3 regions of the Klebsiella sp. WOUb02 genome follow, and region 1 is predicted to be linked to each of the others. Evidence: predicted binding sites of a transcription regulator. Region 1 holds the regulator's gene; each other region holds the start of a gene.

Evidence for each region. The regulator ArgR, encoded in region 1, controls arginine synthesis, uptake and breakdown. The targets are predictions, from matches to a motif close to ANTGAATAAAAATACANT.
Region 2: a site for ArgR is predicted at 2,484-2,501, ahead of amiC (N-acetylmuramoyl-L-alanine amidase AmiC). Genes of this name have one in related genera too.
Region 3: a site for ArgR is predicted at 5,080-5,097, ahead of argE (acetylornithine deacetylase). Genes of this name have one in related genera too.

The regions. Positions count from the first base shown of each region.
Region 1 covers NZ_CP170110.1:4,269,613-4,279,974, forward strand. The annotation lists gene aaeA (p-hydroxybenzoic acid efflux pump subunit AaeA) at 1-800, shown strand, start outside; partial or broken gene aaeB (p-hydroxybenzoic acid efflux pump subunit AaeB) at 806-2,774, shown strand; partial or broken gene ABOC21_RS27835 (barstar family protein) at 2,931-3,205, shown strand; gene yhcN-B (DUF1471 family stress response protein YhcN-B) at 3,255-3,521, opposite strand; gene yhcN (peroxide/acid stress response protein YhcN) at 3,626-3,889, opposite strand; gene argR (transcriptional regulator ArgR) at 4,243-4,713, opposite strand; gene mdh (malate dehydrogenase) at 5,129-6,067, shown strand; partial or broken gene degS (outer membrane-stress sensor serine endopeptidase DegS) at 6,124-7,183, opposite strand; gene degQ (serine endoprotease DegQ) at 7,298-8,665, opposite strand; gene zapG (Z-ring associated protein ZapG) at 8,841-9,239, opposite strand; partial or broken gene zapE (AFG1/ZapE family ATPase) at 9,430-9,642, shown strand; gene zapE (cell division protein ZapE) at 9,707-10,362, shown strand, end outside.
Region 2 covers NZ_CP170106.1:482,019-492,380, forward strand. The annotation lists gene recD (exodeoxyribonuclease V subunit alpha) at 1-1,051, shown strand, start outside; partial or broken gene argA (amino-acid N-acetyltransferase) at 1,117-2,449, opposite strand; gene amiC (N-acetylmuramoyl-L-alanine amidase AmiC) at 2,679-3,932, shown strand; gene cobD (threonine-phosphate decarboxylase CobD) at 3,947-5,032, shown strand; gene cbiB (adenosylcobinamide-phosphate synthase CbiB) at 5,367-6,326, shown strand; gene ABOC21_RS04490 (cobyric acid synthase) at 6,380-7,903, shown strand; gene cobU (bifunctional adenosylcobinamide kinase/adenosylcobinamide-phosphate guanylyltransferase) at 7,897-8,442, shown strand; gene cobS (adenosylcobinamide-GDP ribazoletransferase) at 8,439-9,182, shown strand; tRNA gene ABOC21_RS04505 (tRNA-Met) at 9,349-9,425, opposite strand; tRNA gene ABOC21_RS04510 (tRNA-Met) at 9,470-9,546, opposite strand; tRNA gene ABOC21_RS04515 (tRNA-Met) at 9,595-9,671, opposite strand; gene mltA (murein transglycosylase A) at 9,886-10,362, shown strand, end outside.
Region 3 covers NZ_CP170110.1:3,609,118-3,619,479, forward strand. The annotation lists gene sthA (Si-specific NAD(P)(+) transhydrogenase) at 1-554, shown strand, start outside; gene oxyR (DNA-binding transcriptional regulator OxyR) at 537-1,454, opposite strand; gene argH (argininosuccinate lyase) at 1,733-3,106, opposite strand; gene argB (acetylglutamate kinase) at 3,177-3,953, opposite strand; partial or broken gene argC (N-acetyl-gamma-glutamyl-phosphate reductase) at 3,960-4,965, opposite strand; gene argE (acetylornithine deacetylase) at 5,145-6,296, shown strand; gene ppc (phosphoenolpyruvate carboxylase) at 6,552-9,203, shown strand; gene zinT (metal-binding protein ZinT) at 9,268-9,918, opposite strand; gene ABOC21_RS24495 (helix-turn-helix transcriptional regulator) at 10,072-10,362, shown strand, end outside.

The DNA.
Region 1 (10,362 bases):
CCGATATCGTGGCCATCGCGCCCGACGTCTCGGGGCTTATTTCGCAGGTTAATATCAAGGATAACCAGCTGGTTAAGCAAGGTCAGGTTTTATTCGTGGTTGACCAACCGCGTTATGAGAAGGCGCTGGCAGAGGCCGAGGCCGACGTCTCCTATTACCAAACTCTGGCGCAGGAAAAGCGCGTTGAAGCCGGCCGTCGTAACCGGCTCGGCGTTCAGGCGATGTCCCGGGAAGAGATAGATCAGGCCAATAACGTTCTGCAAACGGTAGAACACCAGCTGGCGAAATCGGTAGCCAGCCGCGATCTGGCGAAGCTCGACCTTCAGCGGACGGTTATCCGCGCGCCGGCCGACGGCTGGGTGACCAACCTCAACGTCTACGGCGGGGAATTTATTACCCGCGGCTCTACGGCGGTGGCGCTGGTGAAGCAGAATACCTTCTACGTCATGGCCTATCTCGAAGAGACCAAGCTGGAGGGCGTCCGTCCAGGCTTCCGGGCGGAGATTACCCCGCTGGGCAGCAACCGCACGATCAAAGGGACGGTTGACAGCATTGCCGCCGGGGTGACCAACGCCAGCAGCAGCAGCGATGCAAAAGGCATGGCCTCCGTGGACTCAAACCTCGAGTGGGTGCGTCTGGCGCAGCGCGTGCCGGTGCGGATTCGCCTCGATCGGCAGCAGGGGAATATCTGGCCGGCGGGGACTACCGCAACGGTGGTGATTACCGGCAAAGAGGATCGCGACGCCCGGCAGGCGAATTTCTTCCAGAAACTAGCCATGCGCCTGCGTGAGTTTGGTTAATCATCATGGGGATCTTCACTATTGACCCCCGGCACCTGCGTTTTGCCGTTAAGCTGGCGAGCGCGGTGGTGCTGGCGCTTTTTGTCGGCTTTCACTTTCGAGCTGGAAACGCCCCGCTGGGCGGTGCTGACGGCGGCAATTGTGGCCGCGGGTCCGGCGTTCGCGGCCGGGGGAGAGCCCTATTCGGGCGCCATCCGCTATCGTGGAATGCTGCGTATCGTTGGGACCTTTATCGGCTGTATCGCGGCGCTGGCGATTATCATTCTGATGATCCGCGCCCCGCTGCTGATGATGCTGGTGTGCTGCCTGTGGGCCGGGTTCTGTACCTGGATCTCTTCCCTGGTGCGGGTTGAAAACTCCTACGCCTGGGGACTGGCGGGCTATACCGCGCTGATTATCGTTATCACCATTCATACCGATCCGATGCTGGCGCCGCAGTTTGCCGTCGAGCGCTGCAGCGAGATTGTGGTCGGTATTGTCAGCGCCATCGTGGCGGACCTGCTGTTTTCGCCGCGGTCGATCAAAAAAGAGATCGATCTGGAGCTGGATAACCTGCTGGTTGAACACTATCGCCTGATGCAGCTCTGCGTGGCGCATGGCGATAGCGAAGTCGTGGATAAAGCCTGGGGCGCGCTGGTTCGCCGGACCAGCGCGCTGGAAGGTATGCGCGCAAACCTGATTATGGAATCCTCGCGCTGGGCGAAGGTGAACCAGCGCCTGAAGGCGATTAATACCCTCTCCCTGACGCTGATCACCCAAGCCTGCGAGACCTACTTAATCCAGAATTCACGCCCGGAAATGGTGACGGATGACTACCGCGAGCTGTTCGCCGAGCCGGTTGAGAACGTGCAGGATGTACATCGCCAGCTGAAGAGAATGCGCCGCTTTTTGACCTGGAAAGGGGAGCATAATACGCCGGTCACGATCTATAGCTGGGTCGGGGCCGCGACGCGCTATCTGCTGTTAAAAAGGGGCGTCGTCGGCAATACCAAAATTAGCCGTATTGAAGATGAAGTGCTGCGGGGCGAAGTGGTGATGAAGGCCGAGTCGGCAGAGCGCCATCATGCGATGGTGAACTTCTGGCGTACCTCCATTTCGTGCATTCTCGGTACCTTGTTCTGGCTGTGGACCGGCTGGACCTCCGGCAGCGGGGCAATGGTGATGATCGCGGTGGTCACGGCGCTGGCGATGCGCCTGCCGAACCCGCGCATGGTGGCGCTGGACTTCCTCTACGGGATGCTGGCGGCCCTACCGCTGGGGGCGTTTTTCTTCCTCGTGATTATGCCCGCCACGCAGCAAAGCATGCTGCTGCTATGTATTAGCCTGGCGGTGATGGCATTCTTCATCGGGATTGAAGTACAGAAGCGGCGGCTGGGATCGCTGGGGGCGCTAGCCGGTACCATCAATATCCTGGTGCTGGATAACCCGATGCAGTTTCAGTTCAGCCAGTTCCTTGATAGCGCGTTAGGTCAGATAGTCGGCTGTTTCCTCGCGCTGATGGTTATCCTGCTGGTGCGGGATAATTCGCGAGCGCGCACCGGGCGCGTGCTGCTCAATCAGTTTGTCTCGGCGGCGGTGTCATCGCTGACCACCAATACCGCCAGGCGCAAAGAGAACCATCTGCCGGCCCTCTATCAGCAGCTCTTCTTACTGTTGAACAAGTTCCCGGACGATATTGCCCGTTTCCGCCTCGCGCTGACGCTGATTATTGCCCATCAGCGCCTGCGGGATGCGCCGGTGCCGGTTAATGACGATCTATCGTCATACCATCGCCAGCTGCGCCGCACTGCGGATCACGTGATCTCCGCCGGTAATGATGACAAGCGTCGGCGCTACTTCTCCCGCCTGCTCGACGAGCTGGATATTTATCAGGAGAAGCTACGGCTCTGGGAAGCCTCGCCGCAGGTGACGGAGCCGGTTCGACGGCTGGTGGAGATGCTGCGTAAGTATCAGCATGTGTTGACGAATAGCTAAAGACCAAAACCGACGCCTGAAGCGTCGGTTTTTTTATCGCTATACTTATTCATCAACGGGACCCCTTCGATTGAGAAATATAAGGATGGTAAAGCGACCGTCCGGCGGTATGGTATTTAGCGGGGAATGACGGCGGGTTTTAAGCGGGGGCGGGCGATGACGGTCTATACGTTTGATTTCGATGATATAGCGGAACAGCAGGATTTCTATCGGGAGTTTTCGCGCGTCTTTGAGCTGAATCGAGATAGGGTAAACAACCTGGATTCGCTCTGGGAGGCGACCACCGGCGGCCTGCTGCCGCTACCGTTAGAGATTGAGTTTATTCACTTGAGCGATAAGCAGCGTCGGCGCTTTGGCGCTTTGATTTTGCTGTTTGATGAAGCGGAAGAAGAGTGGAAGGGGAACTACGTTTTAATGCCAGACAGGCATAAAAAAGCCCCCGACAGGCGGGGGCAAGTCGTCGGATAAGACGACGAGGGTTTATTTGTACAACTCAGCCGTAGCGTGCCAGGTATCGCCGGTACGGGCTTCAATAATACGGTAGCTGCTGGCGCCTTCTTTAGCGGCTTTCGCCGCCAGTTCCTGACGCATATCCATCGGTGCGCTGCCTACCTGTGAGACAGAAACGGTGCCTATGGACTGTAGGTTTTGAGCCTGTTCGGCATTGACCTGATGTACAGCGGCGCTGGCGCCGAAGGAGAGTACCGAAGCCAGGCCCAGGGATGCGATGATCATTGCAGTTTTCATAATTTTTACTCCAACCATGTTGATTGCAGCGGCGGGAGGTTTGCTATGTACCTGGGCCGCTGGAGATATTCTGTATTCAGTGAATAACCGATAAGCGTTAAAACTTATTTATAAAGTTCCGCCGTTGCGTGCCAGTGGTCGCCGCTACGCGCTTCGATAATGCGATAGGAAGAAGCCCCTTCCTCCTGCGCTTTTTGGTTCAGCAGCGCGTGCATATCCATCGGGGAAGAACTTACCGCGCCGACGGAAACGGTGCCGATTGACTGGCGGCCTTGAGCCTGATCGCTGTTGATTGAATCAGCGGCAAAAGCGCCAAAAGAGAGAACGGACAGGATACTGAGTGCAGCTACGGTTGTTTTGATTTTCATGATGTTCACCTCGTCGAATCTTATTCTTGAGGGCTCTTTGTTTTGTGACCCTCATCACAAAATCAAGTATACACTAATCACCAAAAATATTAATACCGTGCTAATTGTTTTGAATGTAAATAATTACATAGAAATGTCTTTTTTATAACATATAAGAATTAGAAATGTCATTTATTAGCCATGATCTTACATTATTGCTAATAAAATCATAATGATGGGTGTATTTGATATTTTGTGCGTTTTCGGCTGTTCCATTCAGTAAAGGAATGTATAGCAGTGAAAAAACACACTAAATGTTAAAGAAATGCTGCATTTTTTGAAGGGCCCTCCGGCGTCAGCCAGAGGGAGAGGGCTTAAAGCTCTTGTTCAAACAGGACCAGAATCGCGTCGTGCAGATCTTTGACGGTAAAGCCTCTGGCCGGGGTAGTAAAGATAGTGTCATCGCCCGCAATACTGCCGAGGATGCCTTCCGTTTTACCCAGGGAATCGAGAAGACGCGCGATAAGCTGCGCTGCGCCCGGGCTGGTGTGGATAACCACGACGGCGTCGTTATAGTCGATGTCCAGTACCAGGTTTTTCAGCGGGCTGGACGTCGTCGGAACGCCAAGCTCGGCAGGCAGACAGTAGACCATTTCCATTTTGGCATTACGGGTTCGCACCGCGCCAAATTTTGTGAGCATGCGGGAGACTTTCGATTGGTTGATATTATCGAAACCTTCTTCCTGCAGCGCCTGGACGATTTCACCTTGAGAGCTGAATTTTTCTTCTTTAAGCAGCAGTTTAAATGCTTTAACCAGTTCTTCTTGTTTTGCCGAACTTCGCATAAGTCACCCGGATTATGGTGGTAAAAACAACATCATTATGCATAACTATGAATTTTTATGCAAATAATCCGCAAGGGGATAAAGTAAATAATGTTATGAAGGGGGCATATTTTAGCAAATAACCCTGCTAAGGAACATGCCTTCATCACGGGGCGTAAATAGCTGTAAAAGTAAATTAAATGTTATGAGAATGGTGTTGTTTTGCCAAACAGGCTGGGTGTATTGTAACCACTAGTCGGTCCGGTACTACGTTTTGCTGGATGGTCAGTCTCAGGGATGAAAATGCGAAGCGGATGCATCGCTGCGCGCCAGAACGCATTCTTCAACCATACTTATTGTAATTGTTCATCTTGTGAATTAAGGTCCAGGCGACGGAGTAACGAAAGACTATATTAACCATAATAAGGAGTTTAGGATGAAAGTTGCAGTCCTCGGCGCCGCTGGTGGAATCGGCCAGGCGCTTGCCCTACTACTTAAGACCCAACTGCCTTCAGGTTCAGAACTCTCGTTGTACGACATTGCTCCGGTAACCCCGGGCGTGGCGGTTGATCTTAGCCATATCCCTACCGATGTAAAAATCAAAGGTTTCTCCGGTGAAGACGCGACCCCGGCGCTCGAAGGCGCTGATGTGGTGCTGATTTCCGCTGGCGTTGCGCGTAAGCCAGGCATGGATCGCTCCGATTTATTTAACGTTAACGCCGGTATCGTGAAAAATCTGGTCCAACAGATTGCCAAAACCAGCCCGCAGGCCTGCATTGGTATTATTACCAACCCGGTGAATACCACGGTGGCTATTGCGGCGGAAGTGCTGAAAAAAGCCGGCGTTTACGATAAGAACAAGCTGTTTGGCGTCACCACGCTGGACATCATCCGCTCTAATACCTTTGTCGCTGAGCTGAAAGGTAAATCCTCATCTGATGTCGAAGTGCCGGTGATTGGCGGCCACTCGGGCGTCACTATCCTGCCGTTACTCTCCCGGATCGCGGGCGTAAGCTTCAGCGAACAAGAGGTGGCAGACCTGACGAAACGTATTCAAAACGCCGGCACCGAAGTCGTTGAAGCCAAGGCCGGTGGCGGATCGGCAACCCTCTCTATGGGCCAGGCGGCAGCGCGTTTCGGCCTCTCCCTGGTCCGCGCGCTGCAGGGTGAGAAGGGCGTGGTGGAGTGCGCCTATGTTGAAGGCGATGGTCAGTATGCTCGCTTCTTCTCACAGCCGCTGCTGCTGGGCAAAAATGGCGTGGAAGAGCGCCGTTCGATTGGCACGCTCAGCGCGTTTGAACAGCAGGCGCTGGAAGGCATGCTCGATACGCTGAAGAAAGATATCGCTCTGGGCGAAGATTTCGTTAATAAGTAAGATTGAGATGTGAATAAAAAACCGGAGCAGATCGTGCTCCGGTTTTTTTATGGCGGCTAGTTGCTTGCCGGATATTCCTGTACGGCGATATGCAGGGTGATTTTCTTATCTTCGCGCATGATCACCACCGGGATTTCTGAACCCGGGCGAATCTCAGCAACCTGGTCCATGGTTTCGAGGGCGGAAACCGCGGGCTTGTCATTGACCGAGATGATCACGTCGTTGGCGCGGATCCCGGCCTGAGCCGCCGGGCCATCCGGCGCGACGTCGTTAACCACAATCCCCTGCAGCTGATCGATGCCGCCGCCCTGGGCATGCAGCGGCGCGATCTCGCGGCCGCTAATGCCGATATAGCCGCGGATCACGCGACCATCGCGGATCAGCTTATCCATGATCTTCGTTGCCAGCTGGAAGGGGATCGCAAAACCGATCCCTTCCGGCGTTTCGCCATCGTTGCTTTTATCAAATGAGAGCGTGTTAATGCCCATCAGCTCGCCCAGCGAGTTGATCAGCGCGCCGCCGGAGTTGCCGTGGTTGATAGAGGCATCGGTTTGCAGGAAGTTTTGTCGACCCGTCGGGTTAAGGCCGATACGACCGGTGGCGCTGATAATCCCCTGGGTAATGGTTTGCCCGAGGTTATAAGGGTTACCAATCGCCAGAACCACATCGCCAATATGCGGCACGCGTTTCGGATTAATCGGGATAACCGGCAGACCGCCGTTGGCGTTGATTTTTAATACCGCCAGATCGGTGAGGGTATCAGAACCGACCAGCAGGGCCTCAAAGACACGGCCGTCCTGCAGCGCGATGATGATCTGGTCAGCGTCGATAATAACGTGCTTATTGGTCAGAATATATCCACGCTGGTCCATGATGACGCCGGAGCCCAGAGTCAGTCTGGTTTTGGCTGCTGCCGTTGAGGGCGCGATTATAGACGTTGACCACCGCAGGCGCCGCCCGGCGGACGGCAGAATTATAGCTGACGGGCGATTCGTCCGCGCTATCGTACTGGGTCGTCGTCGACAGATGCCATTGACGCAGTGAGGGCATTGCGGCCAGCAGCAGGCCCCCGACGATCAAACCAATGAGTACTGAACGTAAAAGCTTTCCAGGCATGATGCAGGTATCGTTGATGAATGGACAGGCGCAGCATAGCACGACTTACCGGCGTCGTCTTTCACGTTACCGGGACGCACTCCGCGTCCCGTCGCCCGCTCCCGGACCCGTGCATTAGCGCAGCAGGAGATAGATGCTTTCGTTACCGCGCATCACGTTAAGCGCGATCACCGCCGGCTTACTCTCCAGCACCTTGCGCAGTTCGGCGATAGTGCTAATACGCTCCCGGTTAAGGCCGATGATAATATCGTCTTTATGCAGGCCGACCTGTGCCGCAGGGCTGGCTTTATCGACGCTATCAACCACCACGCCTTTGGTGCCGTCCTTCATCTGGCCATCGCTCAGCGATGCGCCCTGCAGGGCGGGGATGATCAGCTCGGCGCTGGCGCTGGAAGAGGTGCTCTTATCCAGCGTGACGTCAACGTTCATCGGCTTGCCGTCGCGCAGAAGCCCCAGCTTCACTTTCGTTCCCGGCTCGGTGGTGGCGATACGCGAGCGCAGCTCGGCAAAGCTGTTGAGCGGCTTGTCGTTCATGCTGACGATCACGTCCCCGGATTTAATCCCCGCTTTCGCGGAACCGGAGTTCGGCAGTACTTCGCTGACGAAAGCGCCGCGCTGAACGTCGATGTTCATCGCCTTAGCGATATCGGCGCTCATTTCAGTACCTTTAATTCCCAGCAGGCCGCGCTTGATTTCGCCAAACTGAATCAACTGCTGAGCAAGGGTTTTCGCCATGTTGCTGGGAATGGCGAAGCCGATACCGACGCTGCCGCCTCCCGGCGCCAGAATCGCCGTATTGATGCCTATCAGCTCGCCGTTCAGGTTCAGCAGCGCGCCGCCGGAGTTACCGCGGTTAATCGAGGCATCGGTCTGGATGAAGTTCTCCAGCCCTTCCAGGTTCAGGCCGCTGCGGCCGAGGGCGGAGATAATGCCCGAGGTGGCGGTCTGCCCGAGGCCGAAGGGGTTGCCGACGGCGACGGCAAAATCACCCACGCGCAGCTTATCGGAGTCGGCGATGGCGATTTGCGTCAGATGGGTCGGTTTTTGCAGCTGCAGCAGGGCGATATCGCTTTGATCGTCGCTGCCGACCAGCTTCGCATCAAACTCGCGGCCATCGTTTAGCTGGACGCTGATCTTTTGCGCCTGGCTGATGACGTGGTTATTTGTCAGCACATAGCCTTTTTCCGCGTCGATGATAACCCCGGAACCGAGACCCTCAAAAGGCTGAGCCTGCTCCTGCGGCGTATTGTCGCCAAAGTATTTTTTCAGCTCTTCCGGCATGTTCTGCGCAGGAGAGGCGGTGCCTTCAACCTGGACGCTAACTACCGCAGGCAGCACTTTTTCCAGCATCGGCGCAAGGCTCGGTACTGCCCCCTGGCCCGGTACCTGCGTGGGTATCGACGCCGTAGCCGTAGGTATAACGGACAACGATAACCCGATGCTTAACGCTAACGCACTCAACAGCAAAGTCTGTTTCTTCATTAGATGCTGGCTCTCGTAACCTGAGGTGTGTGGAAAAACGTCCCGAATGGCCTGATGTTATTGAATTTTCGACCAGGTAACAATGTGGTCAATGTTTTAAATTGTAGCTGGGATGTAGGGGAGAAGACGGGCGCAGAGAGTGCGCCCGGAAAATATTTTTACGCTAACCACAGGATTAGTCGCGTTTTGCACCGCCGCGCAGCAGGCCGGATGCGCCTTCAGAATAGTCGCGCGGCATCTGCACCGGCGCCTGATCGTTACCGGCTTCTGATTCAGCCAGACGGTTACGGAACGGATTGGCCTCCGCCATGGTATCCGGCAGCAGGTTGCTGGAGCTTTTTGCCATATGCTGGTACAGCTGGCGATAGTCATCGGCCATGTTATCCAGCAGTTCGGCGCTGCGGGCAAAATGGCTGACCAGCTCTTCACGATACTCTTCCAGTTCTGTTTTATTCTTTTCGAGTTCGAACTGCAGCGCCTGCTGTTGACGTAATTTGCGGTTGCCAAAACGCATGGCGACGGCACCGATGATGATACCGACAACTAGCCCAATCAGCGCATATTCCCAGGTCATGTACATCTCCCGTTGTTTTGTGGTTCCGTAGGGTGGCTATGAGGCTCTCCGCCTGCGCCCGATAGTGCCACTATAACCGCTAATTCCACAGAAGTGGAATCCTAGCGTATCATCGCGTAGTGTAGAATGGCCTTTTTTTCGACAATCGTGAGCTTTGACGTTACGATTTTCAAGGAATAACAATTAGATCATGCAAAGCCTGTCCCCAACATCGCGTTACCTTTTAGCGCTCAAAGAGGGCTCTCATCAGCCCGACGGCGTCCAGCAAGAAGCGGTAAGCCGCCTCGATACTATTTATCATGAACTGCAGGCAAAACCCGCGCCGACGCCGCAAAGCGGCGGCCTGCGGGCGAAATTTGGCAAACTGCTGGGCAAACGTGAGCCAGCGCCTGAAACGGGCTCCGCCCGCGGCCTGTACATGTGGGGCGGCGTGGGGCGCGGTAAAACCTGGCTGATGGACCTCTTTTATCAGAGCCTGCCCGGCGAGCGTAAGCAGCGCCTGCACTTTCACCGCTTTATGCTGCGCGTTCATGAAGAGTCTGATTGCCCTGCAGGGGCACAGCGACCCGCTGGAGATCCTTGCCGACCGCTTCAAGGCGGAAACCGATGTGCTGTGCTTTGATGAGTTTATTGTTTCAGACATTACCGATGCCATGCTGCTGGGCGGGTTAATGAAGGCGCTGTTTGCGCGCGGCATCACGCTGGTGGCGACCTCAAATATTCCCCCGGACGATCTGTACCGTAACGGCCTGCAGCGCGCTCGCTTCCTGCCGGCTATCGAGGCGATCAAGCAGCATTGCGACATCATGAACGTCGATGCGGGCATTGATTACCGCTTGCGTACGCTCACTCAGGCCCACCTTTGGCTATCGCCGCTCAACGAGCAGACCCGGCAGCAGATGGATAAGCTGTGGCTTGCGCTGGCCGGCGCTAAGCGCGAGCAGACGCCCGTGCTGGAGATTAACCACCGCCCTCTGCCCACGCTCGGCGTGGAGAACCAAACCCTGGCGGCGTCGTTCACAACGCTATGCGTCGATGCGAGAAGCCAGCATGACTACATTGCGCTGTCTCGCCTGTTCCATACCGTGATGCTGTTTGATGTCCCGGTGATGACGATGCAGCT
Region 2 (10,362 bases), on a different replicon from region 1:
TCCTCTGCATCTTGACGTGTTAGTAGTGGATGAAGCCTCAATGATCGATCTGCCGATGATGGCTCGCCTGATTGATGCGCTTCCGGCGCACGGTCGGGTGATTTTCCTCGGCGACCGCGACCAGCTGGCGTCGGTGGAAGCCGGCGCGGTGCTGGGGGATATTTGTGCCTGGGTTAATGCCGGCTATACCGTCGAGCGCGCGGCGCAGCTGAAGCGGCTTACCGGCCTGCCGGTACCTGCCAGCGAAGACGAGGCGGCGGGCGCCCTGCGCGACAGCCTGTGCCTGCTGCAGAAAAGCTATCGTTTTGGCAGCCATTCCGGTATCGGTAGCCTGGCCCGGGCGGTTAACGCCGGCGATCGGCGCGGCGTCAAAACGACCCTGCGTCAGCCGTTCGACGATATCGCCCTGCACCCGCTCAGCACCACCGAGGAGTATGAAACGATGCTGACGCAGGCGCAGGCCGGCTACGCTCGCTATCTCCAGCTGCTGCGCGAACGGGCGGAGCCGGAGGCGGTGATTGCCGCTTTCGGCGAGTTCCGGCTACTGTGCGCCCTGCGCGACGGTCCCTACGGCGTTAGCGGGCTGAACGAACAGCTGGAGCTGATGCTCAATCGTCAGCGGGTCATTGCGCTGCCGCGGCATTCGCGCTGGTATGAAGGCCGCCCGGTGATGATCTCGCGCAACGATAGCGCGCTGGGGCTGTTTAACGGTGATATTGGGATTGCGCTGGAAAGGGGAGAAGGGCTGCGCGTCTGGTTCCCGATGCCGGATGGCAGCATTAAGTCGGTGCAGCCGAGCCGTCTGCCGGAACACGATACCGCCTGGGCGATGACGGTGCATAAATCCCAGGGCTCGGAGTTTGACCACGCGGCCCTGATTTTGCCTTCCCGCAGCGTGCCGCTGGTGACGCGCGAACTGGTGTATACCGCGATAACGCGCGCCAAACGGCGGCTCTCGATTTATGCCGATGAACAGGTGCTTACTCAGGCTATCGTGGCGCGCACCGAACGGCGCAGCGGGCTGGCGGACATCTTCGCCAGCGGCGGGTAGCCTCAGCTTTCAGCGCTTCGCCTTTCCCGGCCCGCGCGACGCTTAGCCGGGAAGGGGGCGCTCACTTAGCCGAGGTCGGCCATCATCACCTTGGAGCGGCGCTGATAGTTGTACATCTCTTTCTTACTCTCCGGCAGCAGGTCGATATCCACCGGCGTAAAGCCGCGCTCCTGGAACCAGTGGATGCTGCGGGTGGTCAACACGAACAGTTTGCTTAGCCCCATCTGTTTTGCCTGGGCCGCAATGCGGTTCAGCAGCACCTCCCCGCGCGAGGAGTTGCGGTAGTCCGGATGGACCGCCACGCAGGCCATTTCGCCGATTTTCTCTTCCGGGAAGGGATAGAGCGCGGCGCAGGCAATTGTCGTGTTATCGCGCTGGATGATGGTGAATTTATCTATTTCCATCTCCAGTCTGCTCGCGGGAGCGGCGTACCAGAATCCCCTGCTGCTCCAGCGGGCTGATCAGTTCAAGAATGCCGCCAATATCGTTGATGGTGGCGCGGCGAATCTGCTCGGCGCTCTCCATAACGATTTGAGTACCGATACCGTCGCGCGAGAATAGCTCCTGCAGCAGCGCGCCATCTTCCTGATAGCTGATCAGGTGGCAGCGACGCACGCCGCTGCGGCAGGCTTTCACCGCGCCGCGCAGGAAACGTACGGTGCCGGAGTTGTAATCCTCTTCCGCTTCCAGCTCCTCAACCCGCGCCTGGGCTTCGTTCGGGAACAGCTCGGAAACGATCTCGCCCTGCTGGTTATACACCCCCTGCGAAGAGCAGAAGCCGATCATTTTTTCCGCTTTCAGCTTAATAGCCAGCTGGGTGGCAATCTCTTCTGACGTCAGGTTAAAGCTTTCGCCGGTGACCGATACCGCAACCGGGCCCATCAGTACGATGGCGCCGTTATCAAGCTGGCGGTGGATCGCTTCTTCATCGATACGACGAATGCGCCCGCTGTGGCAATAATCGACGCCGTCATCCACGCCAAGCGGTTGGGCAATAATGAAGTTGCCGCTTACGACGTTGATGTGCGCGCCCTGCAGCGGGGTGTTGTTGAGGCTCATCGACAGGCGCGCGGTAATTTCCAGCTGCAGCATGCCGGCGGCCTGTTTAACCAGTTCGAGGGTTTTGGCGTCAGTCACGCGCGTCTGCTTGTGGTAAAGCGGCTCATGATGATGTTCGGCCAGGTTGGCGTCGATCTGCGGACGCGCGCCATAGACCACCACCAGGCGAATGCCCAGACTATGTAATAGACCAATGTCATTGACTATGCTGGAGAAATTTTCATGCTCAATGGCTTCGCCACCCAGCATGATGACAAACGTTTTTCCCCGATGGGCGTTAATATAGGGAACAGAATGGCGGAATCCTTCTACCAGTTCGGTGCGACGTTCCTTCACCATGACAACAACCCTCAATGCATGATTATTCGTAATAAGTGTATTTTTATTCTGTTTTCCCGCTAAACGCAAGCCCCAATTTGTCCCAAAACGGCGAAAGAACTGTGACTTAAAGCGCGCCACCAAAGATTGTTTACCCTTTTATTGATGACAGGTTATACGGCTTTCGTTAAAGTTTCTGGTCAATCTGTTTGTTTTAGATACGAATGCGTTTTTATTGCTTGGGAGTGGCATGCCGGGATACAAGTCAGGATTAAGCCGTCGCCGTTTTTTACAGGGGGCGAGCGCGATGTGGTTAATGAGCGTCAGTCCGGTTGGTTTAGCCGCCGTTGCACGAGTCGTCGCGGTGCGCGTCTGGCCGTCGTCAACCTATACGCGCGTTACGGTGGAATCCAACCATGTGCTGAAATATCGGCAGTTTGCGTTGAGCAATCCGGAGCGGCTGGTGGTCGATCTGGAAGGGGTCAACCTTAACTCCGTGCTAAAAGGTATGGGAACCAGCATTCGCGACGACGATCCCTATATTAAGTCCGCGCGCGTCGGGCAGTTCGATCCGCAAACGGTGCGCATGGTGTTTGAGCTCAAACAGAATGTGAAGCCGCAGCTCTTTGCCCTCGCGCCGGTTGCCGGCTTTAAGGAGCGCCTGGTGATGGATCTCTATCCGTCTACGGCGACCGACGTACAGGATCCGCTGCTGGCGCTGCTGGAGGATTACAACAAGGGCGATCTCGAGCGTCAGGTGCCGCCGGCGGAAAGCGGGCCGAAGCCGGGTAAAGCCGGGCGCGACCGGCCGATTGTGATTATGCTCGACCCGGGACACGGCGGGGAAGACTCCGGCGCGGTCGGCAAATACCGCACCCGCGAGAAAGATGTTGTACTGCAGATCGCCCGCCGACTGCGGGCGCTGATCGAAAAAGAGGGGAATATGAAGGCCTATATGACCCGCAATGAAGATATCTTTATTCCCCTGAAGGTGCGCGTCGCCAAGGCGCAAAAGCAGCGCGCCGACCTCTTCGTCTCCATTCACGCCGATGCCTTTACCAGCCGCCAGCCGAGCGGCTCTTCGGTCTTCGCGCTCTCCACCAAAGGCGCCACCAGCACCGCGGCTAAGTATCTGGCGCAAACCCAGAACGCCTCCGATCTGGTGGGGGGGGTCAGCAAGAGCGGCGATCGCTACGTCGACCATACGATGTTCGACATGGTGCAGTCGCTGACCATCTCCGATAGCCTGAAGTTTGGGAAGGCCGTGCTGCAGAAGATGGGCCGAATCAATAATCTGCACAAAAACCAGGTTGAACAGGCCGGTTTTGCGGTGCTGAAAGCGCCGGATATTCCGTCGATCCTCGTGGAAACGGCGTTTATCAGTAACGTTGAGGAAGAGCGCAAGCTGAAAACGGCGGCCTTCCAGCAGCAGGTCGCCGAGTCGATTCTGGCGGGGATTAAGGCCTACTTCGCCGATGGCGCAACGCTGGCAAGGCTTGGCTGATAGAAGGAGCGGAGATGGCCCTGTTACAGAGCGCCCACGGCGGCAATACGCGGGAGGCGGCGGCGCTTCTGGGCATTCAGCCCGAGCTGCTGCTCGATTTTAGCGCCAACATTAATCCGCTGGGCATGCCTGAAAGCCTGAAACGCGCCCTGATTACTAATCTTGAGCGCGCGGAGCGCTATCCCGACGTCGACTATCAGCAGCTGCACGAGGCGCTGGCCGAACACCATCATATTCCCGCCTCGTGGATCGTCGCAGGCAATGGCGAAACCGAATCGATTTTCACCGTCGTAAACGGCCTGAAGCCGCGTCAGGCGATGATTGTGGTGCCCGGCTTTGCCGAATATCGCCGCGCGCTGCGCTCGGTGGATTGCGCGATCCGCGAGTTCGCGCTGCGGGAAGAGGACGGCTGGCAGCTGACCGAGGCTCTTCTTGCGGCCCTGACGCCGGATCTTGACTGCCTGTTCCTGTGTACGCCCAACAATCCAACCGGCCTGCTGCCGGATCGCCGGCTGCTGGCGGCGATTGCCGCGCGCTGCAAAGCGCTAAGCATCGCGCTGATCCTCGATGAGGCCTTTATCGATTTTATTCCCGACCAGCCGGGGTTTATTCCTCTGCTGCGCGATAACCCGCATATCTGGGTACTGCGCTCGCTGACCAAGTTCTACGCTATCCCCGGCCTGCGCCTGGGCTATCTGGTCAACGGCGATGAACGCGCCGTCGCCCGGATGCGCGAGCGGCAAATGCCGTGGACAATTAACGCGTTCGCCGCGCTGGCCGGGGAGATCATTCTGCAGGATCGCGTCTACCAGCAGAAAACCCGGCAGTGGCTGGGCGAAGAGGGGCCGCGCTTTTACCAGCGGCTCCGCCAGATTCCCGGCCTGACGGTCTATCCGGGCCAGGCAAACTATCTGTTTCTGCGCCTCGATATGTCGGGCATCGACCTGCAGTATGCGCTGCTGCAGCAGCATATTTTGATTCGCAGCTGCGCCAACTATCCCGGCCTCGGGGCTGGCTATTTCCGCGTGGCGATCCGCAGCGCGGAGGAGAATCAACGCCTGCTGGCGGCGCTGGCGCAGATCCTTTCCCCCAACGTCTGACTTCGCAAGCCGTCGGCGCATCCGTGTGGCATAATGCCGTTCCTTATTAAGCGAACGCCAGAGCTTCAGGACGCTTTCGCGATAGAAACCAACGGGCGCCAGCGACGGGAGCAAAATTCTCCGCCGCTGCGATGCTGACGCTAAGCCAGAAATCCTGCCCGTTGGTCATCACCAACAATCTCGGTGGTAAGTAGGGTGTTCAGAGGCGTACCGGCGAAAGGATCCCGCGGCGCACCTTTATCCCCCCCGACCGCCCTGAACAGGAACCGGGTATGGCGGCAGGACTCCATTCATCTATTTCCGTACGCCGGCAGGCGCCTTCGAGGTTCGCGCGATGACGCTGCTTGCCTGGTGCGCTGCCTGGCTCCTCGATATCATCATCGGCGATCCGCCGCGCTGGCCCCACCCGGTACGCTGGATAGGCCACCTCATTACCGGCGTGCAACGCGTCGTCAGGCGCTATTGCCATAGCGACAGGGCGCTGCGCCTCGGCGGCGCGCTGATGTGGCTGGTGGTGGTGGGGCTGACGTGGGGCGTATCCTGGGGCGCGCTGACGCTGGCGGAGAGCATCCATCCCTGGCTTGGCTGGGTACTTGAGGTGTGGATGATTTTTACGCTGCTGGCCGGCCGCTGCCTCGCGGATTGCGCCCGGGCGGTTGAACGTCCGCTACGCGCGGGCGACCTGGCGCAGAGCCGCGAGAAGCTCTCGTGGATCGTCGGGCGGGACACGTCTCAGCTCCAGCCGGAGCAGATTAACCGCGCGGTGGTGGAGACGGTGGCGGAGAACACCGTCGACGGCATTATTGCCCCGCTCTTCTTCCTGCTGATCGGCGGCGCACCGCTGGCGATGGCCTACAAAGCCGTGAATACCCTCGATTCAATGGTGGGCTACAAGCACGAAAAGTATCGCGCCATTGGCATGGTCAGCGCCCGCCTTGACGATGTCGCCAACCTTATTCCCGCTCGTCTGAGCTGGCTGCTGCTGAGTATGGCGGCCTTCTTATGCCGCAACGATGGTCCCGGAGCGGTACGTATCGGCTGGCGCGATCGCTATAACCACAGCAGCCCCAACTGCGGATGGCCGGAAGCCAGCGTAGCCGGCGCGCTGGGGATCCGGCTGGGCGGTCCAAACAACTATTTTGGCCAGCGGGTAGAAAAGCCGTGGATTGGCGACGACGTGCGCGACATTTCAGTCGACGACATCCCCCGCACAATCCGGCTGATGTGGGTGGCATCAACCCTGGCGCTGGCGCTGTTTATGCTGGCGCGCTATCTGCTGGCCGGCGCGGCGTAAAGCGAAAGGTGAGTGTTAATGCGAAGGCGACAGAACGCGATAAAGGAGGCCTTATGACGCGGGCAATCATGTTGCAGGGTACGGCATCCGACGTGGGAAAAAGCGTGCTGGTGGCGGGACTGTGCAGAATATTTTACCAGGACGGCCTGCGCACGGCGCCGTTTAAATCACAGAACATGGCGCTGAACTCGGGCATCACCGCCGATGGCAAAGAGATGGGACGGGCGCAGATCTTTCAGGCCGAAGCGGCGGGCATCGCGCCGGACGTGCGCATGAACCCGATACTGTTAAAGCCGACCAGCGATCTCAGCGCGCAGGTGGTGCTGATGGGAAAAGTGGCGACCCATATGGACGCGGTGAGCTACCACGAGTACAAGCCGCGGCTGCGCGAGCAGATCCTTGAGGTTTACCGCAGCCTGGCGCAGGAGTATGACGTGCTGGTGCTGGAGGGCGCCGGCAGCCCGGCGGAGATCAACCTGCGCGATCGCGATATCGTCAATATGGGCATGGCGGAGATGGCGCAGTGTCCGGTGATCCTCGTTGCCGACATCGACAGAGGCGGCGTGTTTGCCGCCATCTACGGGACGCTGGCGCTGCTTGAGGAGCAGGAGCGCGCCAGGGTGAAAGGGGTGATCATCAATAAGTTCCGCGGCGATGTGGCGCTGCTGTACTCGGGCATCGAACAGATTGAAGCTTTGACCGGCGTTCCGGTGCTGGGCGTGCTGCCGTGGCTGGAGGTCGAGCTGGAAGATGAAGATAGCGTAGCGCTGCAGAAGGGAAAATACCTGAGCACCGCGCAGCGGGAGATTGAGATTGCGGTGGTTCAGCTGCCGCATACGTCCAACTTCACCGATTTCAACGCGCTGGCGGCGCAGCCGGACGTCCGCGTGCGCTACGTCCGTCATCCCCAGGATCTGACGACGAGCGACCTGGTGATCCTGCCCGGCAGCAAAAATACGCTGGGGGATCTGCAGTGGCTGCGCGAAAGCGGGATGGAGCAGGGCGTGCTGCAGGCGCATCGGCAGGGGATCCCGGTGCTGGGGATCTGCGGCGGCTACCAGATGCTCGGTGAGACCATCTTCGATGACGTGGAGTCCGGGCTGGGCATGTTACCCGGCCTGGGGCTGCTCAATACCGTGACGCAGTTTGCCCGCCATAAAACCACGACGCTGGTTGAGGCGACGATGGCGGCCGCGCTTCCGGGCTGGCTGGCGGGCGCCTCCGCGCTGCGCGTGCGCGGCTACGAAATTCATATGGGCGAAACGACCCGCCAGGGCGACTGCCGGCCGCTGCTGCAGCTGGAAAAAGAGGGACGGCCGGTGGCGGATGGGGCGATGACGGACGACGGGCTGGCGTTTGGTACCTACCTGCACGGCCTGTTCGACAGCGATGAGTTCACCCGCGCGCTGGTCAACGGCCTGCGTCTGCGCAAAGGCCTGGCGGCGCTGGATAGCACCCTCCACTACGCGCAGTACAAGTCGCAGCAGTTCGATATTCTGGCGGATGCAATGCGTCAACATATTGATATTGAAAAAATTTACCACATTATGCAGCAGCATCAGGAGCCATCATGCTGATTCTGGTTACCGGCGGCGCGCGCAGCGGAAAAAGCCGTCACGCCGAAGCGCTGATCGCCGGCTCACCGCAGGTGCTGTATCTCGCCACCTCGCAGATTTTTGATGAGGAGATGGCCGCGAGGATCCAGCACCACCGCGATAGCCGGCCGGCGCACTGGCGCACCGTCGAGGGCTGGCAGCATCTTGATCGGCTGATTACCCCACGCGGCGATCCCGACGAAGCTATTTTGCTGGAGTGTATCACCACCATGGTGACCAACCTGCTGTTTGCCCAAGGCGGCGACAGCGATCCCGACGGCTGGGATTATGCGACGATGGAGCGGACGATCGACGACGAGATCCACGCGCTGATCGCCGCCTGCCAGCGCTCCCCGGCGAAGATCGTGGTGGTCACCAATGAAGTGGGCATGGGGATTGTCCCCGAGAATCGTCTTGCGCGGCATTTTCGCGATATCGCCGGCCGGGTTAACCAGCGCCTGGCGGCGGCTGCGGATGAGGTCTGGCTGGTGGTATCAGGTATTGGAGTCAAAATAAAATGATCAAACTATTCTGGGCAACGCTCTCTTTTCTCAGCCGTTTACCGGTACCGGAGCGCTGGTCGCAGGGGCTGGATATCGACCGCTACGTTCGCGGCATTGTCACCTTTCCCGTGGTCGGCGCGCTGCTGGGGTTACTGAGCGGCCTGCTGTTTCTCGCCGTGCAGTCGTGGTGCGGGCTCCCGCTGGCGGCGCTGTTTGCCGTACTGGCGCTGGCGCTGCTTACCGGCGGCTTCCACCTCGACGGGCTGGCCGATACCTGCGATGGGGTGTTTTCCGCCCGTGGTCGGGAACGGATGCTGGAGATCATGCGCGACAGCCGGCTGGGAACCCACGGCGGGCTGGCGCTGGTTTTTGTCCTGCTGGCGAAGGTGCTGGTGGTCAGCGAACTGGCGCTGCGCGGCACGCCGATGCTGGCGGCGCTGGCGGCGGCCTGCGCGGCAGGGCGGGGGACCAGCGTGCTGCTGATGTACCGTCAGCGCTACGCGCGGGAAGAGGGGCTGGGCAACGTATTCATCGGCAAGGTGAGCGGGCGCCAAACCTGCGTGACCCTGGGTCTGGCGGCGATTCTGGCCGCCGTGCTGCTGCCGGGCATGCGCGGAGTGGCGGCGCTGGCGGTCACCGTAGCGGCGATTTTCATTCTCGGCCAGCTCTTAAAGCGCACCCTCGGCGGGCAAACCGGCGATACGCTGGGGGCGGCCATTGAGCTCGGCGAGCTGGTCTTCCTGCTGGCGCTGCTGTAGGTCAGCCTGCGCCATGGCTGCAGGCGGCGATGGCGCATCTGGCGATGAGGCCGGATCCAGGTATTGGCGCGAAGAGAGGTTGTGCGGCGCGGTGAACCGGCCGGGCTGAGGCTATCGTGCGGGGGACGCAGAAACAAAAAAACACCCGCCAGGGTGTTTATTGTGTTGGTTGCGGGGGCCGGATTTGAACCGACGACCTTCGGGTTATGAGCCCGACGAGCTACCAGGCTGCTCCACCCCGCGTCCGTCTTTACTCTTCATCGAGTAAACTTGCATCAGATTTTAGTTGGTTGCGGGGGCCGGATTTGAACCGACGACCTTCGGGTTATGAGCCCGACGAGCTACCAGGCTGCTCCACCCCGCGTCCGTCTTTACTCTTCCATCGAGTAAAGCTTACTTCTCTGATTTTAATTGGTTGCGGGGGCCGGATTTGAACCGACGACCTTCGGGTTATGAGCCCGACGAGCTACCAGGCTGCTCCACCCCGCGTCCGTGGATGCGCACTATACTCTGCTAACGTTTTGATGCAACCCTTTTTCTGCTAAATCGATAATTTTGTAATGAATGATGTAGAAAGAATCGTTTTTAGCGCGTTTTTTAGCCGATTTTGTATTTGTGCTGCTATCGCGCATTTCAATAGCCCTGCCGGTTTGTTATCTTCCCTCATCACCAACCGGTACTGAGCAGCAAAAGAAGAGATACCATGAAAGGATGTTGGGCAAAGTATGTGGCAACCGGAGCAATACTGGCGATGCTCGCCGGCTGCTCCTCGAAACCGACCGATCGCGGTCAGCAGTATAATGAAGGAAAGCTCACCCAGCCGTTTTCACTGGTTAACCAGCCTGATGCGGTCGGTACGCCGATTAACGCGGGCGACTTCTCCGAACAGGTCAGACAGATCCGCAGCGCCTCTCCGCGCCTCTATAATAGCCAGAGTAACGTCTATAACTCCCTGCAGCAGTGGCTACGCGCCGGCGGCGATACCCGCACGCTGAGCCAGTTCGGCATTGACGCCTGGCAGATGCAGGGCGCCGATAGCTACGGCAACGTGCAGTTTACCGGCTACTACACCCCGGTGGTGCAGGCGCGCCACACCCGTCAGGGTGAGTTCCAGTATCCTATTTACCGCATGCCGCCGAAGCGCGGCAAGCTTCCGTCTCGCGCCAGCATCTACGCCGGC
Region 3 (10,362 bases), 660 kb from region 1:
TCGGTCTGCAAACCGATAGCCGCGGCCAGTTGAAGGTGAACAGCATGTATCAGACCGCGCTGCCGCATATCTATGCCGTTGGCGACGTTATCGGCTATCCGAGCCTGGCTTCGGCCGCTTACGATCAGGGACGCATCGCCGCGCAGGCGCTTATTAAAGGCGAGGCTTCGGCTCACCTGATCGAAGATATTCCAACCGGGATCTACACCATTCCGGAAATCAGCTCGGTGGGTAAAACCGAGCAGCAGCTGACCGCCATGAAGGTCCCGTACGAAGTGGGTCGCGCGCAGTTCAAACACCTGGCGCGCGCGCAGATCGTCGGCATGAGCGTGGGAACCCTGAAAATCCTGTTCCACAGGGAAACGAAAGAGATCCTTGGCATTCATTGCTTTGGCGAGCGCGCGGCCGAGATTATTCATATCGGCCAGGCGATTATGGAGCAGAAAGGTGGCGGTAACACCATCGAGTACTTCGTCAACACCACCTTTAACTACCCGACGATGGCGGAAGCCTATCGGGTAGCCGCGCTAAACGGCTTAAACCGCCTGTTTTAACGCTTCGTCGAAATGGCCATCCATAGTGCTACGGATGGCCTCCGCCAGATGTTCATAGCGGCTGCGCAGCGGCGAACCGGGGCGATAAACCAGCCCAATGGTGCGTCGCGGCTCGGGCTTAATGCACGGAATGTACACCACGCCATCGCGCTTTCTCTCCTGCGGCACCGCCAGCGCAGGCAGCAGGGTAATCCCGCTGCCGGCAGCAACCATGTTACGCAGCGTTTCAAGACTGGTGGCGCGGAAATGCGTATCTTCATCGGCACCGGCCTCGAAACAGAAGCCCATCGCCTGATCGCGCAGACAGTGGCCATCTTCCAGCATCAGCAGCTTCTCTCCGGCTAAATCGGACATCGGCACGCGGTCGCGGTTGGCCCACGGGTGATCTGCGTAGATAGCCAGCATCATCGGCTCGTCAAACAGCGGCACCTCAATAAAGGCTTCGCTCTCTTTAACCAGCGCCAGGATAGCGCAGTCGAGCTTGCCGCTATCCAGCTGGGCCAGCAGCTGATGGGTTTGGGCCTCATGCAGATACATTTCCAGCTTGGGAAAAGTCTGGTGCAGCATCGGGATAATATGCGGCAGCAGATACGGGCCAATCGTTGGAATCAGGCCGATATGCAGCGGCCCGGACATCGTCTCGCCCTGTTGGCTTGCCATTTCCTTGAGCACTTTTACTTCGCGCAACACCGTACGCGCCTGATCCACCAGCAGCAGGCCCGCCTGGGTAAACAGAACCTTACGGCTGGTACGCTCCAGCAGCATGACTCCAAGCTCATCCTCCAGCTTGCGGATCTGCCCGCTAAGCGTCGGTTGGCTGACGTGGCAAGAGTCCGCCGCGCGCCGAAAGTGGCGGTGCTCGGCTAGCGCAACCAGGTATTCAAGATCGCGAATATTCATTATTCATCCTCCGTCGCCATGATAGTTCATGGCGATAGATAGAATAGCAACGAACGATTATCCCTATCAAGTTTTCTGTTCAATAATAAACCCAGAAACGAGGCCGGTATCAGAAAATCACCGAATTGCCTCAACGTTTTCCCTAACCGAACAACTAAAGCCAACGTGAACTTTTGCGGACCTCGTGTCCGCTTTTTTTTGCATAAAAAAGCCCGAGCATCGCTCGAGCTTGTCGTTTTCATTCTCCAGCGCCGGTCAGGCTCCAGCAGGCGACCGGCTTAAACCAGGCGCTGCTGCGCATCGGCGATCGCCTGCGCAACCTGCTTCGGTGAAACGCCGCCTTTGGCCGCGCGCTTGTCCAGACAGGATTGCAGCGACAGAATGGGATAGACATCATCGGCAATCACGCTGCTAAATTTCTGCAGGTCGGCCAGCGCCAGCGCTTCCAGCGGCTTACCTTGCGCGATCGCCTCGACAACCGCTTCGCCGACAATATGGTGCGCTTCACGGAACGGTACGCCTTTCGCCACCAGATAATCCGCCAGCTCGGTCGCATTGGCGTAACCCTGCTGCGCCGCTTCTTCGCAACGCGGGCGCTTCACCTGAATGCCGTCCAGCACCAGCGCGGCCATATGCAAGCAATCAAGCCAGGTGTCGAGGGCGTCAAACAGCCCTTCTTTATCTTCCTGCATATCTTTGTTGTAGGCCAGCGGCAGGCCCTTCAGCGTCATCATCATCCCGGTCAGCGCGCCCTGAACGCGGCCGCACTTACCGCGGATTAGCTCCAGCGCGTCCGGGTTTTTCTTCTGCGGCATCAGGGATGAGCCGGAGGTCACGCGATCGGAGAGCTCAATAAAGCCCGCCTCGCCGGTATTAAAGAAAATCAGGTCTTCAGCAAAACGCGACAGGTGCACCATCCCAATCGCGGCGCCGGAGAGCAGCTCCAGCACGTGGTCACGGTCGGAAACGCTATCCAGGCTATTGCGGGTCGCGGAAGCGAAGCCCAGCCAGCCGGCCAGCTGCTCGCGATCGATTTCATAGGCGGTACCCGCCAGCGCGCCGCTGCCCAGCGGGCTGACGTCGAGGCGCTTCAAAGAGTCCTGCAGACGGCTTTCATCACGCGCCAGCATTTCAACATAGGCCAGGCACCAGTGGGCGAACGTCACCGGCTGCGCGCGCTGCAGATGGGTGTAGCCCGGCATCACGGCGTCCTGATTATTCTGCGCCGTTTCAACCAACGCGCCCTGCAGCTGACGATTCGCGGAAAGCAGCTCGGCGATAGTATCCTTGCACCACAGCTTCAGGTCAGTCGCCACCTGGTCGTTGCGGCTACGGCCGGTATGCAGTTTTTTACCCAGCTGGCCGACTTTGTCGATCAGCTTGCCTTCCACCCAGCTATGAATATCTTCAGCATCGCTTTCAAGGATTTGCTGCGGGTTAGCCCGCACCTCTTCCAGCAGGACGCCCAGCGCCTCTTCCAGCTCCAGCTGTTCGCCAGCGCTCAGCACGCCAACCGTCACCAGCGCTTTGGACCAGGCAACAGAGCCAATGATATCCTGCTCCGCCAGGCGATAGTCGAAGCGCAAAGAGTCGTTGAACTGTTTGAACCGCTGATCTGCTGCCTGAGTAAAACGCCCGCCCCAAAGTGCCATAATGTGCTTCCTTCAAATTTGTTTATTTCTGCCGGGAAGCCCCGCGCTTCCCGTCTGCAAATGTTTTCAATCAGGCCAGAATACGCGTGCCGATCGGCGTGCCGTTAAACAGCGCCGGCAGCTGCTCCGCGTGACGCCAGGAGGCAATATCCACCGGGCGACCCAGCGCGCGCGCCGCATCCAGCGCAGCGTTCACTTTGACGATCATGCCGTCGGTAATAATACCCTGTTCAATCAGCTGCTCCGCCTTCTCCGCGGTCATCTCCGCGATACGCTGACCTTTGCCATCAAGGATACCGCTGACGTCGGAAAGCAGGATCAGATCGGCGCCGAGCGTGGCCGCCAGCGCGGTTGCGGCCTGATCGGCGTTGACGTTCATCAGCTGCCCTTCATCGGTCACGCCGATAGAGCTCACCACCGGCAGGTAGCCGCCCGCCAGCAGGGTATTGATCAGCGCCGGCGATCCCGGCTGGGCCAGGCCAACGTGCCCCAGCTCTTCGGCAAGCTGAGTCACCTTAACGCTATCGCCATCGCCGAGGAACAGACCAACGCTGGCAATGCCGTGCTTTTTCGCCCACGCCAGCAGCGTTTTATTGGCGGTGCCCGCCAGCGCGCCGGTAATAATGTCGATTTGATCCGCCGGCGTTACCCGCAGCCCATTTTTCTTGCTTACCGGCAGGTTAAGCTGCTTCATCAGCTCATCGACCACACAGCCGCCGCCGTGCACGATAATCAGCGGACGCTGATGCGTTTCACGGTAGTTCACCAGCGCGGTAAACAGACGCGCCAGCGCTTCTTCGCTATCCAGCAACACGCCGCCGAGTTTGATAATTAATGGGTTCATCATCACACCTTAAATAAGAGACTGCGTCTCAGCGAAGCCGAAACGAATATTCGCGCACTGTACTGCCTGCGCCGCTGCGCCTTTAAGCAGGTTATCTTCCGCCGCCACCACGATGATATGCTCATCCTGGACCGCAAACCCGATATCACAGAATGGCAGACCCACGACGTTTTTCAATGCCGGCAGCGCGTTATCGTATAAACGTACCAGCGGTTTATCGGCGTACGCCTGCTGGAAAACGGCGGCCACCTGCTCTTTGCTGACGCCCGGTTTCAGACGACAGGTGATGGTTTCCAGAATACCGCGCTTAAAGTTACCCAGATGCGGAGTAAAAATAACCTCCGCGCCAAGGTGAGTAGAGATTTCCGGGTGGTGACGATGGTTGAAGACGCCGTACGGCTGCAGGCTCACTTCACAGAAGCTGTTGCCGATCGCCGCCTTACGGCCCGCTCCGCTCACTCCGCTGGTAGCGTTGATCACCGGCCACTGGTTAAGATCCAGCAGCCCGGCGTCGATCAGCGGTTTTAACGACAGCTGGGCCGCGGTTGGGTAGCAGCCAGGAACGGCGACTAAATTGGCCGCTTTCAGCCGCTCGACGCTCCACTCGGCCAGGCCATATACCGCCTGCTCAAGCAGCGCCGGATGCTGATGGGTAAAGCCGTAATATTTCTCGTAGAAGGCGCCGTCGTTCACGCGGAACGCGCCGGAGAGATCGAACACCACGCAGCCGGCGGCAAGGAACTGAGGCGCCAGGTCGTGACTCACTTCATGGGCGGTAGCAAGGAAGACAACATCCACCCCGGTGCTAAATTCGCTAATATCTGACATTGGCTGCAGCGGCAGATCGACAATGCCTTTCAGTCTGCGGATGTAAATCGGAAATCAATTTTCCTGCATCATTACTTTGCGAGGATACCGTCAAAGCGGTTATGGTCATGTGAGGATGGCGATTTACATAGGTCACTAGCTCTGCGCCGGCATAACCGCTGGCACCCACTATCAGCGTATTCAACATTGGGGCTCTTCACCTTCTTACATCTGTTTGCCTGGGAAGACCTTTATCTTCCTCACCCTGTTAAGCCGTAAGAGCATTTCCTTACATTCGATGGGTTTTCTTACGCTCAACGATAATGTATTTTTATTCATAAATATTGCATGAATATTGATACTATCATGACCCGAGGTGTGTCAACAATGAAAAACAATTTACCGCCGTTCATCGAGATTTACCGCGCATTGATCGCCACACCCTCCATCAGCGCAACCGAAGAGTCGCTGGATCAAAGCAATGAGACTTTAATCAATTTGCTGGCAGGCTGGTTTCGCGAAATTGGCTTCAATGTCGAAGTTCAGCCGGTGCCGGATACGCGCAATAAATTTAACATGCTGGCCAGTACCGGCCAGGGCGCCGGCGGCCTGCTGCTCGCCGGGCATACCGATACCGTGCCGTTCGATGATGGCCGCTGGACCCGCGATCCGTTCGCCCTCACCGAGCATGACAACAAGCTTTACGGTCTCGGCACCGCCGACATGAAGGGCTTTTTCGCCTTTATTCTTGACGCCCTGCGCGATGTTGATGTCAGTAAGCTCAAAAAACCGCTCTATATTCTGGCCACCGCCGATGAAGAGACCAGCATGGCCGGCGCCCGCTACTTTGCCGAAACCACCCGCCTGCGCCCGGACTGCGCGATTATCGGCGAACCAACCTCCCTGCAGCCGGTACGCGCGCACAAGGGGCATATTTCCACCGCCGTGCGCGTCCAGGGCCAGTCCGGCCACTCCAGCGATCCGGCGCGCGGGGTTAACGCCATTGAACTGATGCATGACGCGATTGGCCGCATCATGCAGCTGCGCGATGTGCTGAAAGAGCGCTATCACTTTGCCGCCTTTACCGTACCGTACCCGACGCTCAATCTCGGCTCGATTCACGGCGGCGACGCATCTAACCGCATCTGCGCCTGCTGCGAGCTGCATATGGATATTCGTCCGCTGCCGGGCATGACGCTCAACGATCTCAACGGGCTGCTGGATGAAGCGCTGGCGCCGGTCAGCGAACGCTGGCCGGGTCGTTTAACCGTTAGCGAGCTCCATCCGCCGATCCCCGGCTACGAGTGTCCGCCGGATCACCAGCTCGTGCAGGTGGTGGAAAAACTGCTCGGCGCACAAACCGAGGTCGTCAACTACTGTACCGAAGCGCCGTTTATCCAGACCATCTGCCCGACGCTGGTCCTCGGTCCTGGCTCAATCAACCAGGCCCACCAGCCGGATGAGTATCTGGAAACCCGGTTTATTAAGCCAACCCGCGAGCTTATCATCCAGGTGGTCCATCATTTCTGCTGGCACTAAAATCGCGCTTTTCCCGCCCTTTAGCCAGGGGCGGGACAGTGACAATTGTCACATTCCCATAAGCAATGCTTATCAAGCGACCTCTGAGTTAAATTTCGCAAATTGCCGCCATTTATTCGTTTGCTGAAGCGATTTCGCAACAATTGACGTAGGGGTTTTTACGTGGCTTTATAAAAGACGGCTGCTTATCCGCGGTTCATCGTTGCCGAGCCGCGGATATAACAAAATAAAATGAGATGGGGTGTCTGGGGTAACATGAACGAACAATATTCCGCTTTGCGTAGTAATGTCAGTATGCTCGGTAAAGTGCTGGGCGATACCATCAAGGATGCACTGGGAGAGAACATTCTTGATCGTGTCGAAACTATCCGTAAATTGTCCAAATCTTCGCGCGCGGGCAATGAAGCCAATCGCCAGGAACTTCTCACCACGCTGCAAAACTTGTCCAACGACGAGCTGCTGCCGGTAGCGCGCGCCTTCAGCCAGTTTCTGAACCTGGCCAATACCGCTGAGCAGTACCACAGCATTTCGCCAAACGGCGAAGCGGCCAGCAATCCGGAAGTGATTGCCCGTACCCTGAGAAAGCTCAAAGGCCAATCCCATCTCAACGAAGACACCATTAAAAAAGCGGTGGAGTCCCTGTCGCTGGAGCTGGTATTAACCGCCCATCCCACCGAAATCACCCGCCGCACGCTGATCCACAAAATGGTGGAAGTGAATAACTGCCTGAAGCAGCTCGATAACAAAGAGATCGCAGACTACGAGCACCACCAGCTGATGCGCCGCCTGCGCCAGCTGATCGCACAGTCATGGCATACCGATGAAATCCGTAAATATCGCCCGACGCCGGTTGACGAGGCGAAATGGGGCTTTGCGGTCGTCGAAAACAGCCTGTGGGAAGGCGTGCCGAACTACCTGCGCGAGCTGAACGAACAGCTGGAAGAAAACCTCGGCTATCAGCTGCCGGTTGACTTCGTACCGGTGCGCTTCACCTCCTGGATGGGCGGTGACCGCGACGGTAACCCAAACGTGACCTCCGATATCACCCGCCACGTGCTGCTGCTCAGCCGCTGGAAAGCCACCGATCTGTTCCTCAAAGATGTCCAGCTGCTGATCTCCGAGCTGTCGATGGTCGAGTGTACCGACGAACTGCGCGAGATAGTCGGCGCCGAAGGGGCGCAGGAGCCGTACCGCTATCTGATGAAAAAGCTGCGTAGCCAATTGATGGATACGCAGTCATGGCTGGAAGCGCGCCTGAAAGGGCAGAAGCTGCCGAAACCCGCCGGCCTGATTACCCAGAACGAACAGCTGTGGGAGCCGCTTTACGCCTGCTATAAATCCCTGCAGGCCTGCGGCATGGGCATTATCGCCAACGGTGAGCTGCTCGATACCCTGCGTCGCGTGAAGTCGTTCGGCGTGCCGCTGGTACGCATCGATATCCGTCAGGAAAGTACCCGCCATACCGAAGCGCTGGGCGAAATGACCCGCTATCTCGGCATCGGCGATTATGAAAGCTGGTCAGAAGCCGACAAGCAGGCCTTCCTGATCCGCGAGTTGAACTCCAAGCGCCCGCTGCTGCCGCGCCAGTGGGAGCCAAGCAATGAAACCCGCGAAGTTCTCGACACCTGCAAAGTGATCGCCGAAGCGCCGCACGGATCCATCGCCGCCTACGTGATCTCCATGGCGAAGACGCCGTCTGACGTGCTGGCCGTACACCTGCTGCTCAAAGAAGCCGGCATTGGCTTCGCGCTGCCGGTTGCTCCGCTATTTGAAACTCTCGACGACCTGAACAACGCCAACGACGTGATGACCCAGTTGCTGAATATCGACTGGTATCGCGGCTTTATTCAGGGCAAGCAGATGGTCATGATCGGCTATTCTGACTCGGCGAAAGATGCGGGCGTCATGGCCGCTTCCTGGGCGCAGTACCAGGCTCAGGACGCGCTGATCAAAACCTGCGAAAAAGCCGGTATTGAGCTGACGCTGTTCCACGGTCGCGGCGGTTCTATCGGCCGCGGCGGCGCCCCGGCGCACGCGGCGCTTCTTTCTCAGCCACCAGGCAGCCTGAAAGGCGGTCTGCGCGTCACCGAGCAGGGTGAAATGATCCGCTTCAAGTTCGGCCTGCCGGAAGTCACCATCAGCAGCCTGTCGCTGTATACCAGCGCCATTCTCGAAGCAAACCTGCTGCCGCCGCCGGAACCCAAGCCGGAGTGGCGCAATATCATGGCCGAGCTGTCCGACATTTCTTGTGAAATGTACCGCGGCTACGTGCGTGAAAATAAAGACTTCGTACCTTATTTCCGCTCCGCCACTCCGGAGCAGGAGCTGGGCAAACTGCCGCTCGGCTCACGCCCGGCGAAACGCCGTGCTACCGGCGGGGTAGAATCTCTGCGCGCAATCCCGTGGATCTTCGCCTGGACGCAGAACCGCCTGATGCTGCCGGCCTGGCTGGGCGCCGGCGCCGCGCTGCAGAAGGTGGTGGATGATGGCAAACAGAGCGAGCTGGAAACCATGTGTCGCGACTGGCCATTCTTCTCAACTCGTCTTGGGATGCTGGAAATGGTGTTCTCGAAGGCCGACCTGTGGCTGGCGGAATATTACGATCAGCGCCTGGTGAAACCCGAGCTGTGGGGCCTCGGCAGCGAGCTGCGCGAGCTGTTGTCTTCCGGTATCAGCGTGGTGCTCGATATCGCCAACGATTCCCACCTGATGGCCGATCTGCCGTGGATCGCCGAGTCTATTCAGCTGCGTAATATCTATACCGACCCGCTGAACGTCCTGCAGGCCGAACTGCTGCACCGTTCGCGTCTGGCGGAAGAGCAGGGCCAGGATCCGGACCCGCGCGTTGAGCAGGCGCTGATGGTCACCATCGCGGGCGTGGCTGCCGGTATGCGTAACACCGGCTAACCTCCGCCCTTCGCCAGCATAAATCCCCGGATAGCACGTGTACGCCGCTATCCGGGGATTTTTATTAATGGTGCAGCATCTCGTCAACAATCTGCTCTTTATGCAGCGCATAAGGATAGTACGTCGGCCAGTTATCCATCTCTTTCAGCAGGGACTCGTGCGAGTCATTCCCCATAAAGATATGAAAATGCTGTGATTTTCTCGGGCCAATCGTATGATCGCTAAACTGGACGAATTTCGGCGCTTTCGAGTCTGCCTGCTGGCATTCAAATAGATAGCGCACGCCTTTCTTGCCGGAAGCATAGTGCAGGATCTTATAGCCGGAATAGGCGTACCGACAGGCGCTAACCTCTTTCCCGACGTGGAACTCCATCACGTTGTCTTCAATCCCAATTTGATCGACATCGGTGGCGTAACCCTTCTTATAATATTCCCGATACTCGGCAACGCTTTTCGCCCCCGCCTTTTTGGCCTTCTGCTCCAGCACCGGATCCAGGTCCCCATTAAGCAGATACGGATTCACCGATTGCCAGATTCCATCCCAGTCGCTTAACGGGCGATCCTTGACGTCTTTATCGGCGAAAATGCCCTCGCTCGCCTTAACTTCCGCCTCCGTCAATGCGGGGCCATGGCTGTGGTGGCCGTGGGCAAAAGCCTGGCTACCGGCCAGCAGCATGCCAACGCCGAGCGCAAATGCGGGTATCTTTCTGGTCATCACTCTCTCCTGAGTTAACTTTTGCAATCAATGGTTACGATATAACATAACATTTATATTATGCAACATCTGATGCGCGCAGATTCCCGCGGCTTTTTGCCCTTCCCGCGATGTCGGGTATGATAAAAACGTGGGGCTTTTTAAGGAGCAAGAATGGACGGCCATCTCAGTCAGCACATTGACGCTTTAATTAAAGGCCCGACGGCAATCAGGCAGGTTCGCTTTACCACCGAACATCGACCGGCCTCGGGGCTGGCGCTGCAGGTCGATTTTCCGCGCCTCGAGGTTATCCTCGAAGGCCAGCGCGGCGATCCCGGCATCAAGGCCGAGCCGGCGCTGCTTGCCCGCTATGATGTGCTGTATATCCCCGCAGGCGGCTGGAATCTTCCGCAGTGGCAGGCGCCCTGTACCGCGTTGAGCATTCAATTTGGTAAGCAGCAGCTG